4 regions of the Anoxybacillus sp. CHMUD genome follow, and region 4 is predicted to be linked to each of the others. Evidence: riboswitches for the same ligand, from Rfam matches in the RefSeq annotation. Region 4 holds a riboswitch; each other region holds the start of a gene.
The links. A riboswitch is a leader RNA that binds a small molecule or an ion and turns the genes downstream of it on or off. The one in region 4 is predicted to bind cobalamin.

Region 1 (3,147 bases), on a different contig from region 4:
GGCAATTGTTCGTCCGCACAAATCGGAAAAACAAATGATGCGTTCCTCGTCTCTTGTGCAATGATCGTTGCTTCATAGTCGCGCATCGTTTGGCGAAACAGTTGTGCAACAGCAAGTGAGGCGAGGTGCCAACTTCGTTCGTCATTTTTTATTCGCACCGTCATAAACAATTGCATCGCTGCTTTTTCTAACACAAAAATGAAGCGATACGTCAACAACAATAGCTCAATAAATGCTTTCGGGACGTGCCATTTGCTTAATGCATGAGCAATGCGAAAAAACGGCGTTGTGATCGCGAGAAAAAAGAGAGTAAACGAACTTGCCAATGCTCGCAAGCAAATCGTCGCCACTTCCGCCATATTTTCGCTGACAAAATGAATCGTCCGATCAACGGTAAAAAGAAGTGGCACGCAGCTTCCGATCATGATAAGAACCATAACAATAAAAAAGTGAACACAAACACGCCAAGGTAAGCGCGCATGATAAAGAAGCCAGACGAATAGCCAAACGATAATGATACAGCGAACGACATTCGTTCCACATAACGCCCATATGAGTAACATACACGTAAGCATCAATTTAAATGTGACATTTAATTTAGCAAGCTTGTTTCGGTAAGCCCATTCATCAAGCCAACTAACCATTTCGCTGTCGCCCTTTATATAGCCCGATAATATATCCAATCACTCCCGCACCAAGCGCTGCTTGTACCGAAAATAGTAACGTCTCTACCTCACCGCCTGGCGGCTCAAATAAAACATGAAACCACGGTTCATAATGCGGGGCGATTTGTTGAATCATTTCTTCCGCAAGCGTATCAGCCCCAGCAAACTCCGTATTTTTCACAATAAATAGCGGCAACACGATCAACAATGCAGCAATGAACAACAATATACGATTGTTCATTTGAAAGACACCCCCCTCTCCTTTAACACGTCTAACTCTCGCTTCGAGTACGTATGCAAAAAGTTCCATACGACGACGGTAAGAAGTCCCTCCGTGATCGCAAGCGGTACTTGTGTCACCGCAAAAATGGAAGCGAATTTTAAAAATGCGCCCCATACGCCGCTTGTCACATCTGGAAATGCTAGGGCGAGTTGAAACGACGTCATGACGTATGTCGCCAAATCAGCCATCATCGCCGCTAAAAAGACGGAAATGCGCAGCGATATTCCACACTTTTTACATAGAACGAACAAGACGTACGCAACGAGCGGACCAACGACAGCCATGGAAAACGCATTCGCACCAAGTGTTGTCACTCCGCCATGCGCAAGTAAAAGCGCTTGAAACAATAGCACCGCCGTACCAATGACCGTCATCACGAACGGTCCGAATAAAAGTGCACCAAGACCTGTCCCAGTCGGATGAGAGCTACTTCCTGTAACAGACGGGATTTTTAACGCCGAAAGAACAAATGTAAACGCCGTAGCTAAAGCAAGCAATAACTTTACTTCGGGCCTTTGCCTCATCAAACGCGCAACGTTGCGCATACCGATCAAGAAAAACGGTAAAAATAACAGCCACCAAACGAGCGCCCACTGCCAAGGCAAAAATCCTTCCATAATGTGCATCGCATATACAGAAGGCGAAAGCGCAAATAAAATATAGATGGTTACGCACGCACTAGCGAAAAAAAACAACGGTTTCTTCACTTTTCCTTCCCCCTTGTCGCAACGCTATGTTCAGGTATGACAAACCCTCCATCGTATGTGTACGTCACATAATCAAGCAATACTTTGCCATCTTTTACATGTTTTCGTACAATATCCCTACCGACTTGCTCATCAATCGTACGATACCAAACACCTTCTGGATAAACGATGACGACACATGCATCTTCGCAGCGCCCGTTGCACCTCGTCCGCGTCGTATGAACGCGCCCATGTAACTGCAACCGATCAATTTCATCGCGAATCGCTTGTGTCACCTCTTCCCCTCCTTTTCTCATGCAGCTTCCTCCATTGCAAATAAGCATGTGATGTGTCGTTCCTTGTAAATTCCATGTTGCCATATATGTCGCCCCTTTTTTCAAAATAAAAAAAGCACCCCTAGGTAGAGGTGCAGAAAAAACGAAATATTCAAACAATCATGCATTCACAACCGTTGCTTTCCATCGTCTCCGCACGTCCACCTATATTCCCGTAGGCAGCCGACGTATCGCAAGCAGGCAGGTCTCCTGGCTTAGGTTCATCATTTCGTTGCGCCTTCCCAAAAATCAGTGGCATATTGCAACGAAACTCCCCATCACAGTGGCGGGTACCGCGACGGCTTTGCACCGTTCTTCCCTTTTAAGCATACGGACGTATGCACCGTACTTGCTCATCATATATATTTTTTCAAAGAGCGTGAATGTTAAGAATATAATACACCATTTTTTTCTTCTCGCCTAGTCCATTTACAAAAAAAGCGCCCTCTATTGAGAAGGCGCTTTGTAGTAGTCGCATGAAAACCGTTTGACGAGCGTATGCGGAATAATGATGCGTTTAATTGGCTCATTCGGGTTTTCGATTTGTTGAATTAAATTTCTTGCTGCTTCAAAGCCGAGCTGGAAAATGTTAATGTCTACCGATGTTAATGGCGGACGGGAAATTTCTGATAAAAGCACGTTGTTAAAGCTCACGATCGACAAATCAGCTGGTACGCTTAGCCCCATTTCCGCAAGCGTATTTAATACACCGAGCGCCATTAAATCGTCGGCGACAACGAGCGCAGTCGGCGGTTCTTTCAATGAAAGCAACCCTTTCATCGCCTCTTGGCCGCCTTCTTTTAAAAATTCTTCATGTACAATGTAATCTTTTCGATACGTCAGCCCGGCCGATTTCAACGCTTTTTCATATCCGCGCAAACGATCCATCGTCACAATGAGATTGACGTTTCCGCCGACAAAAGCGATGCGCTCATGACCGAGTTCAATTAAATATTCTGTCGCCTCGCGTGCCGCACGCACGTTATCGTTATCGACATGTGTAATTTCCTCCGCTTTTTTATGCGGTTTCCCGATGACGACAAACGGCACGTCTTCTTTTTGTAAATACGCCATAATTTTATCGTTCGCACGCGAATATAGCAAAATGACCCCATCGACGCGTTTTCCTTGCACCATATGGACGACACCTTCATAAATTTCCGCTTCCGTCTCCCCTG
Region 2 (3,147 bases), on a different contig from region 4:
TTTGGCTGGATTTTTGCTTGCACAGGCAGACAACCATGGGTCATTTATCGCATGATGACAACAGCAGAAGCTGTAACACAATCAACAAATTTGGGAACACTTTTTCTTTTATTTACGTCCATTTACGTATTTTTACTCATCGCCGTCGTGCTCGTCTTGCGATCGTATTTTCGCCGCCATCCGATTGAACAACAGTTGTCTATACACATATAGAAAGGAGCAAGATGATGACAGATGAATTAATTGCGATTTCAATTTTATGGGGATTTATTTTTATTTACGCCGTCATGGCGACGATGGACTTCGGAGCAGGTTTTTGGTCGATGGTATATATGAATCGTCCACAAACAAAAGCAACGAAAATCGCAAATCGATATTTATCGCCAACATGGGAAGTAACGAACGTCTTTATCGTCGCCATCGTCGTAGCGCTCGTTAGCTTTTTTCCTGGGGCGACGTTTATACTTGGAACGATCTTGCTTATCCCTGGTAGTATTATTTTACTTTTGCTGACCGTTCGTAGTGCATTTCTCGTTTTTTCGCACGTTGCCCCTAAATATGAAAAAGTGCTCATTTACATTTCAGGCATAAGCGGTTTGCTTATTCCAGCATTTTTAATTAGCGTCTTGCCCATTACACATGGGTCTTTCGTTGAAACAATGAATGGTGTCAGTCGTCTTCGGCTCGATCGTCTATTTACAAGCCCACATGAGTATGCGTTTATTGCCTTTGCGATTACAAGCACACTTTTTCTTTCTTCGCTTTTATTAGCGGATTACTCAAATGAAGCGAATGAAGCGGAGGCATATGCGATCTATCGTCGCGATGCGCTTATTATAGGACCATTCGCCCTTCTCTCCTCGATGTTGATTATGATTACGATGCGAAATGAAGCACGGTGGCTATACGATGGAATGATGTCTCATTGGCCATGGCTTGTCGCTTCCGTCATATTGTTCCTTTTAGCTGGCGGGGCGCTTTTTCTTCCCCCACGGAAAAAGAAACATGGACGCGGAATACCGCGTCTTGCGGTGGTTGCGATCGTTTTACAATATTTTTGTGCGAGCTATGCATATGGGAAAGCTCATTTACCGTATATGATTTATCCGAATGTAACCATTGAGTCGGGATTTACACACCCGAATACGTTTCGTGCCTTATTTTTGACGTATATCGTTGGTTTTGCAATTTTATTTCCAGGATTCATTTATTTTTGGCGGCTGTTTATGAAAGATCGACGCTATGTAGCAAAGGATGAAAAATAATGATTGCAAATGTTGAGATTTTTCGTTATAGTTTTAAACGTAAACCTTTTTTACACAATATATTGTGATGATAAACAAGATAATAACTATATATTGAAACCGACAAGCGAAGGTGTCCAAACGGACTTAATAGGGAATCTGGTGCGAATCCAGAACTGTCCCCGCAACTGTGTGCGCAGACGAAATGGAAACAACACCACTGTATATGTCAGCTGTTTTATGGCGCATATATGGGAAGGAATCCAAAGTAGGAAGAAGCGCAAGTCAGGAGACCTGCCTTCCTTGTATCGTTTCATATTCTTCGGGGATTGAGAAGATGAAACGATGGAAAAAGGCATGCTTTTACCATCGTTTCATCCGCTCAACGAGAGCGGATTTTTTTATTTTCTAGGGGAAGGGATGTTATATGGTGTACATAAAACAACAAACAGAAGTAAATGAAGAAACGACCCGCACATTATTGTTTCATATTTTCAAAGATTTTCCACACTTATCAAGCGAGCGATACATCGAGCGTACGATACGGTCGCTGACGTATACAAAATCATACGATGACATGATGAACAAACTCATTTTAAATGCACTTGACGAAATCACCGTAGAACAACCTGATTGGACGTTTGTCGCAGCACGCCTTTATTTACAACAGCTATACAATGAGGCTGCTATAAATCGGGGTTATGATGTATCCGACACATACCGCTACTTTTATGAGTTACAAACAATGCTCGTTGATCTCGGTATTTACGATCCGTTTGTACTTGAACGATATACGAAAGAAGAACTACAAGAAGCGGGGACATGGATCGATCCGAAAAAAGACGAGCAATTTACATACATCGGATTACGCACACTCGTTGATCGTTATTTAGCGAAAGGATATGACGGAGAAATTTATGAGTTGCCACAAGAACGTTTTTTAACCATTGCTCTTACGCTGATGGTGAATGAGCCAAAAGAAAAACGAATGGAGCTTGTCAAAGAAGCGTATTGGGCGTTATCGAACCAATACATGACGGTCGCTACACCAACGTACGCCAACGCAGGTAAATCTTACGGTCAATTATCGAGTTGTTTCATTGATACAGTCGACGATAGCTTAACCGGCATTTATGAATCAAATACAGACGTCGCGCGTTTATCAAAGGGCGGTGGAGGGATTGGTGTATATTTAGGTAAAATTCGGGCACGCAACTCGGATATTAAAGGATTTAAAGGCGTATCGTCTGGTGTCATCCCATGGATGCGTCAATTAAACAATACCGCTGTATCGGTTGACCAGCTTGGTACGCGACAAGGAAGTATTGCCGTCTATTTAGACGTTTGGCATAAAGACATTTTCTCATTTTTAGACGCGAAACTAAACAACGGCGATGAACGGCAAAAATGCCATGATTTATTTTATGGCGTATGCATCCCTGATTTATTTATGGAACAAGTCGAAAAGCGTGGCGATTGGTATTTATTTGACCCACATGAAGTGAAAAAAGTGATGGGGTGGAAAGATAAAGATGGGAATCCGCTAGGTCTTGAAGATTTTTACGATGAAGAACGAGGGTGTGGTTCGTTCCGCGAAAAATACGAAGAATGTATCAATCACCCAGAGTTAAGTAAAGAACGTGTACCTGCCATTGAAATTATGAAGCGCATTTTAAAATCACAATTAGAAACGGGTACACCTTATATGTTTTATCGCGACGAAGCGAATCGAATGAATCCAAATAAACATGCGGGCATGATTTATTCTAGCAATTTATGTACGGAAATTATGCAAAATATGAGCGCGACTACCGTAACAAAAGAGTATACGCAAGATGGTGAAATTATTATTCATAAAAAGCCAGGCGACTTTGTCGTTTGTAACTTATCTAGCATTCATCTC
Region 3 (3,147 bases), on a different contig from region 4:
CAAATTCGCCATGGACAAGCACATCGAGCTGAAGTTGCTCTTGAATGTCGATCCATTTTGCGATTTCTTTTTTTATAAACGACTTATATTGATTGTCGTTCCATTCGCCTTTTTTCCACTTCATTCGAGCTTGGCGCACGTCGCTCGTTTGTGGGAAGCTTCCAATCGTCGTTGTTGGCAACAGCGGAAGTTGTAAATGTGCTTGTTGTACTTTTCGTCGTTCGTTGTAAGGCACGCGGCTTACCGGAACGGTTTCGGCTGTTTGTTCTTGTTCGTGGTGAAGTTTGGCGAAATAAACGTTTGTTTGTTCATCGTATTTGATTAGCTCGTCGATCGTTACGTTTCCGTTCATATACTCTGTCAACATACGTATTTCATCTAATTTTTCATCGGCAAATGATAAAGCCCCAGCAAGCTCCGTCGGCAATGCATGTTCATGTTTTGTCGTGACAGGAACATGCAGTAAGCTGCAAGACGGTTGAATGATCAGTTGTTCGGCAACGTTTGCTAAATGATGAAGGAGCGTTGCTTTTTGGGCAAGCGAGCTTTTCCATACATTGCGACCGTCTACAATCCCAGCAACTAATATTTTATCTTTCGGAAATCCGTACGTGTTTATGTTTTTCATGTTCTCGCCATCGTCATGCACGAAATCAAGCCCAATGCCTGCGACAGGTAAAGCAACGATTTCACGATAATGCGATACGCTATCAAAATATGTTTGTAAAATAAGGTTTATATTTGGTACATCGCGATGAAAAACTTCATATACATCACGAAATGCATCGACTATGTCATCGTCTATATCTTGAACGAGAATCGGTTCATCGATTTGGACGAATGACACGCCCGCTTCGCTTAGTTGTTTGAATAATTCCACATAAAGAGGAACTAATTGTGCGAGATGTTTGCGCCACTCGTGTCGCGCGTATTGCTTAGAAAGCAAAAGAAACGTAATCGGTCCAAGTAATACAGGCTTTGTTTCTAAATTGAATGTTTCTTTTACAAGCTTGTATTCTTTCAATAGGCGATTATCCACTAATTTCGGCTTCGTTTGCCCGATTTCAGGCACAATGTAGTGATAATTTGTATTAAACCATTTCGTCATTTCAAGCGCATGTTGCCCATTTGTCCCACGTGCCATTGCAAAATATTGCTCAAGCGTATCGTTTATTTGTTGAAATCGCTTGGGAATATACCCAAACATAAATGCGGTATCTAGCACGTGATCGTATAAAGAAAAATCTCCGATCGGAATGAGATCAATTCCTTTCTCAAGTTGTTTACGAATGGAATCGAGTCGAATCGTTTCCATTGTTTTTGTGAATTGATCTTTGTCTATTTGCCCATTCCAAAAAGATTCTAATGTTTTTTTCCATTCTCTTTTTTCACCAATGCGCGGATACCCTACATTTGAACTACGAATGAACAAGTTAAGCACCTCCAGTTATTTATATCCCAATCAAGCAAAAAAACCCTCTTCCAAACAGAAGGAGGGCATAGCTAGCTCGTATTGAGATACATGAAGTGCCTCAAGATCATATGTCCTCACTCCTCCCTATGACGCGTAGGTCGTAAGTGCATACAACAGGCAGGTCTCCTGACTTAGCTTCATCGCTGTTTATCTCCTTCCCATTTCAAATGAAACAGTGGATTGTGATAAACAGCTCTGCATCACAGTGGCGCGACCGTGTTGGACTTTCACCAAACTTCCCTTTTAAGATTCACAGCATGTGTGAACCACCTGTTGCGTGAACTTATTATGTTATTGTATAAAATTCAGAATAAACGAACTTTTTGTTTTTTTCAACAGAAATATTAATGTATTTTTACATAAAACATAAAAATAATGTAGTAATCACCCTAACGTTTGTGAATTTTTTGATTTGTATGCATATTGATGGTCAGCTATGGAGGATTTTTTATTTAATGCTATCAATAACATCATAGTAATAATGCAAGCTGTGCCAATCCATTGAAAAAAACCAAAAGGTTCTTTTAACCAAAAAACGGTTGTTAAAACAGCGGCGAGTGGTTCAATGTTGCCTAATAGGCTTGATTCTTTAGGCGAGAGACTTTGTAAGCTTTCGATATAAAACCAAAATGCAATCATTGTACCGAATATAATAACGAAAATTAAGTATAAGTACGTTTCTATGGTTAAGTGTTTAAAATCCATTTGCCAGGGTGGATGAACAAAGCTTAGTGCTAAGCCGCCAATCACCATGGACCAGCCGACAACGACAAGTGAATGATATTGTTTCAGTAAAGGAACAGCATATAGAGTATAAAATGCTAAAGCGATGCCAGATAAAAAACCCCAAACAATTGCGAGCAGTGGTACAGATAGTTGGGAAACAGAACCGTTTGTTAATAAGAAAAAGCAACCAACTAAGGCGAGCGAAATAGCCAATACATCTCTTTTTGTTATAGTAGCTTGTCTGTGAAAAACGGAGTAAATGATAATCATAACAGGTGCTAAATATTGCAATAATGTGGCGACAGCTGCGTTACCATGTTTAATGGAAGCCATATACGTATATTGAACAGCCAGCATACCGAGCAATCCGAAGGTAATCAATGAGATAACTGCTTTTTTCGTTTTCCAAACGGAAAATATTTGTGTGCGCTCTTCTTTCCTAACAAATTGAACGATTAAAAGTAAAAAACCAGCTACGAGTAATCTTGTCGTTACAAGCCAATCTACATCGATGCCATACTGAAAAAGTTTTTTTGATACAGTTCCCCCAATCCCCCAAAATAATGCTCCGGTGATGACTAAAAATAATCCTTTTTTTCTATTCATGATTCATTTTTCACCTCGGAATATAAAAATAGTACTATGATAGTTTGTATAATAAGACAAAATACATTATAAATCATACAAAGATTGAATAAAAAAATATCACTATATTGAGGTGATAGTGTGCAAATAAAGGATTTTATGGTTGATCGAAATTTAAAAGAATTAACTGAACATCGGACGGTTGCGTTGCCAGTTGCATGTTACGAGACAATTATTAATCAAAACGTTCATGGATATATACCGCTCCATTGGCATGACGAATTACAATTTATTCTCGTTATAAAGGGTCAATCCATTTTTCAAGTTAATGGGGAAAATATCGTTGTTGGAGAAGGAGAAGG
Region 4 (3,147 bases):
TGCCCGTGGAAAGTTTGACTCAAAAGTGCCGATTGTTACTCATGATGAAATTGGGGAGCTGGCAATGGCATTTAATCAAATGGGGCGGCAACTGCAATTTCACATTAATGCGTTAAACCAAGAAAAAGAGCAATTGGCAAGCATTTTAAGCAGCATGGCGGATGGCGTCATTACGCTCAATCGAAATGGCGAAGTGCTTATTACAAACCCACCTGCCGACCGATTTTTACAAGCATGGTACTACGAACAAGGGCAGCGCGACGATTTATTACCCCTTCCTCCGCAAGTAAATGAATTGTTCAAAAAAGCGGTAACGGAAGAAAAGGAACAAGCTGCCGAAATCGCTTTACAAGGTCGCAATTGGGTCATTGTTATGACTCCGCTATACAATGGTAAAGTTATTCGTGGAGCTGTTGCGGTGCTTCGTGACATGACAGAAGAACGACGATTAGATAAGTTACGTAAGGATTTTATCGCAAACGTCTCGCATGAGTTGCGCACGCCGATTGCGATGTTGCAAGGATATAGCGAAGCGATCGTCGATGATATTGCGGCAACAGATGAAGAGAAAAAAGAACTAGCAAAAGTCATTTATGATGAATCGTTGCGCATGGGACGCCTTGTCAATGATTTGCTTGATTTAGCGCGCATGGAAGCGGGTCATTTAACGCTTCATCACGAACAAGTACCGCTCAAACCATATATAGAGCGCATTATTCATAAGTTTCAAGCGTTAGCGAAAGAAAAAGGAGTTCATTTGCTTGTTGAAATGAACGATGAGCTCATCGTTTCATTCGACCCTGATCGCATTGAACAAGTGTTGACGAACTTAATTGATAACGCTCTTCGTCATACAGATGAAGGCGGGGAAGTGCGCGTCATTGTCGATGCGGACGAAGAAGTAGTACGCATTTCTGTACAAGATTCTGGTTCAGGCATTCCAGAAGAAGATTTGCCGTTTGTGTTTGAACGTTTTTATAAAGCGGATAAAGCACGCACGCGCGGCCGATCGGGTACGGGATTAGGTCTTGCGATTGCGAAAAACATCGTCGAAGCGCATAAAGGAACAATTACTGTTCATAGCAAACTCGGAGAAGGAACGACATTTACATTTACATTGCCATTAAAATAGAAAAAATTTGTTGCTATTAACGATATTTTTCGCTATGATAGAAACGTAAAAATTGTTCGACAATTATATATGTCTGTTGTAAAAAGGTGTCGAACGGGCAACCTAGTAGACTTAATAGGGAATCTGGTGCAAGTCCAGAACTGTCCCCGCAACTGTAAATGCTGACGAAATGAAACGTGCCACTGTACAATTTGTACGGGAAGGCTTCAAAGTAGGATGACGCATAAGTCAGTAGACCTGCCTTTTTGCTTCGTCATTCGCGTCTTCGGGGAGTGAGACGACGAAACGACAAGAGGAGTAATTATCTTTTGTTGTTTCCAGCTCATTCCGTTTGGGGTGAGCTTTTTATTTTTATACATAAAAAAGGGGGAAAAATGATGAAATGGAAACATTACGTATGGCTTCTTGCGCTTTTGTTGACGCTCGGATTAGCGGCATGCAACAATAACGCAGAGCCAGCAAAAGAGACGAAGCAAGAAGCGAAAACGGAACAAGCCGCATTTCCAGTCACCATAAAAGATGCGGTTGGTGATGTCACGATTGAAAAAGAACCGAAAAAAATTGTTTCGCTTATTCCGAGTAATACAGAAATTGCGTACGCATTAGGACTTGGTGACAAAATTGTTGGTGTCAGCGACTTTGATAACTATCCAGAAGATGTGAAAAACAAAGAAAAAATTGGTGGTATGGAGTTTAATGTAGAAAAAATTATTTCGCTTCAACCAGACGTTGTGCTTGCGCATGCATCGAGTGCTCATAACTCTGAAGAAGGATTAAAGCAATTAAAAGATGCAGGCATTACAGTTGTTGTTGTACCAAACGCAACATCGCTCAACGACGTATATGCATCGATTGAACTCATCGGAAAAGCGACAGGAAAAGTGAAAGAAGCGACAGATGTTGTACAACAAATGAAACAAAAAATTGATGCCATCGCTGAAAAGGCGAAAGAAGTGAAAGAAGAAGCGACCGTTTGGGTAGAAGTTTCTCCTGCTCCAGAAATTTATACAGCTGGAAAAGGAACTTTTATGGATGAGATGTTAACGATCATTCATGCGAAAAACGCAGCCGGCGACCAAGAAGGATGGCCGATGTTTACTGAAGAAGATGCGGTGGCGTTAAATCCAGACGTCATTATTACGACGTACGGTTACTATACACCGAACGCTGTCGAGCAAGTGCTCGCTCGCCCAGCTTGGAAAGAAGTTCCTGCAATTAAAAATAAACGCGTATACGATGTTAATTCCGATTTAGTTTCTCGTCCAGGACCACGTTTAGCTGAAGGGGTCGAAGAAATTGCCAAAGTCGTTTATCCAGACATTTTTAAATAACTATATGACTGCATCCATCATTGCAATCGTTGCACTATTATTAGGGATATCGATTGGATCACAATCGATTCCCTTTTCTTCTATATGGGACACGTTGTCGCATCATTTGTTTCATACACCGATGGACGTTCCCGCCACCATTTCGCAAATTATTATTGCGATTCGTGTGCCGAGAGTGGTGCTCGCCTTTTTGATTGGGGCGTCCTTAGCACTTGCTGGTGTAGCGTTCCAAGGGCTTTTAAAAAACGTTTTAGCTGATCCGTATACGATTGGAGTATCATCTGGCGCTGCTGTCGGAGCGGTACTCGTCTTCTTTTTTCAACTTCATTTGTCGTTTCTCGGACGCTTTACGTTACCGATCGTGAGCATTATGTGTGCGCTCGTGACATTATTGTTTGTTTTATTATTTGCTCGACTTGCAGAACGCAATATGGGAATTGAAACGATCGTTTTAATCGGCATTATCATGAATGCGTTTTTCGGCTCGGTTATTTCACTTATGGTTGCCCTTAGTGGTGAGGAATTGCGTCAAGTCATTAGCTGGCTCATGGGAAGCGTCGCGATGCGCGGTTGGTCATATGTTTCTTTATTTGTACCGTTTTTTATCATCGGTTCTCTCGGCTTATTTACACATATTCGCGAGTTAAACGCTTTTTCATTTGGCGAGCGAACAGCAGCAAACAT

Region 1: it holds a riboswitch for cobalamin, as region 4 does, so the genes downstream of both, ETB99_RS02840 ((2Fe-2S) ferredoxin domain-containing protein) here and ETB99_RS07260 (ABC transporter substrate-binding protein) in region 4, are expected to answer to the same signal.
Region 2: it holds a riboswitch for cobalamin, as region 4 does, so the genes downstream of both, ETB99_RS08325 (ribonucleoside-diphosphate reductase subunit alpha) here and ETB99_RS07260 (ABC transporter substrate-binding protein) in region 4, are expected to answer to the same signal.
Region 3: it holds a riboswitch for cobalamin, as region 4 does, so the genes downstream of both, metE (5-methyltetrahydropteroyltriglutamate--homocysteine S-methyltransferase) here and ETB99_RS07260 (ABC transporter substrate-binding protein) in region 4, are expected to answer to the same signal.

What each region holds. Positions count from the first base shown of each region.
Region 1 is NZ_SDLG01000003.1:77,504-80,650, forward strand. Features, by position in the region: gene ETB99_RS02825 (CbiQ family ECF transporter T component) at 1-644, opposite strand, end outside; gene ETB99_RS02830 (energy-coupling factor ABC transporter substrate-binding protein) at 637-906, opposite strand; gene ETB99_RS02835 (energy-coupling factor ABC transporter permease) at 903-1,655, opposite strand; gene ETB99_RS02840 ((2Fe-2S) ferredoxin domain-containing protein) at 1,652-2,014, opposite strand; cobalamin riboswitch at 2,153-2,333, opposite strand; gene ETB99_RS02845 (LacI family DNA-binding transcriptional regulator) at 2,417-3,147, opposite strand, start outside.
Region 2 is NZ_SDLG01000009.1:81,180-84,326, forward strand. Features, by position in the region: gene ETB99_RS08315 (cytochrome ubiquinol oxidase subunit I) at 1-213, shown strand, start outside; gene ETB99_RS08320 (cytochrome d ubiquinol oxidase subunit II) at 228-1,265, shown strand; cobalamin riboswitch at 1,359-1,559, shown strand; gene ETB99_RS08325 (ribonucleoside-diphosphate reductase subunit alpha) at 1,672-3,147, shown strand, end outside.
Region 3 is NZ_SDLG01000022.1:30,773-33,919, reverse strand. Features, by position in the region: gene metE (5-methyltetrahydropteroyltriglutamate--homocysteine S-methyltransferase) at 1-1,432, opposite strand, end outside; cobalamin riboswitch at 1,574-1,763, opposite strand; gene ETB99_RS12445 (DMT family transporter) at 1,859-2,806, opposite strand; gene ETB99_RS12440 (AraC family transcriptional regulator) at 2,927-3,147, shown strand, end outside.
Region 4 is NZ_SDLG01000008.1:18,746-21,892, forward strand. Features, by position in the region: gene ETB99_RS07255 (ATP-binding protein) at 1-1,132, shown strand, start outside; cobalamin riboswitch at 1,200-1,391, shown strand; gene ETB99_RS07260 (ABC transporter substrate-binding protein) at 1,507-2,463, shown strand; gene ETB99_RS07265 (FecCD family ABC transporter permease) at 2,429-3,147, shown strand, end outside.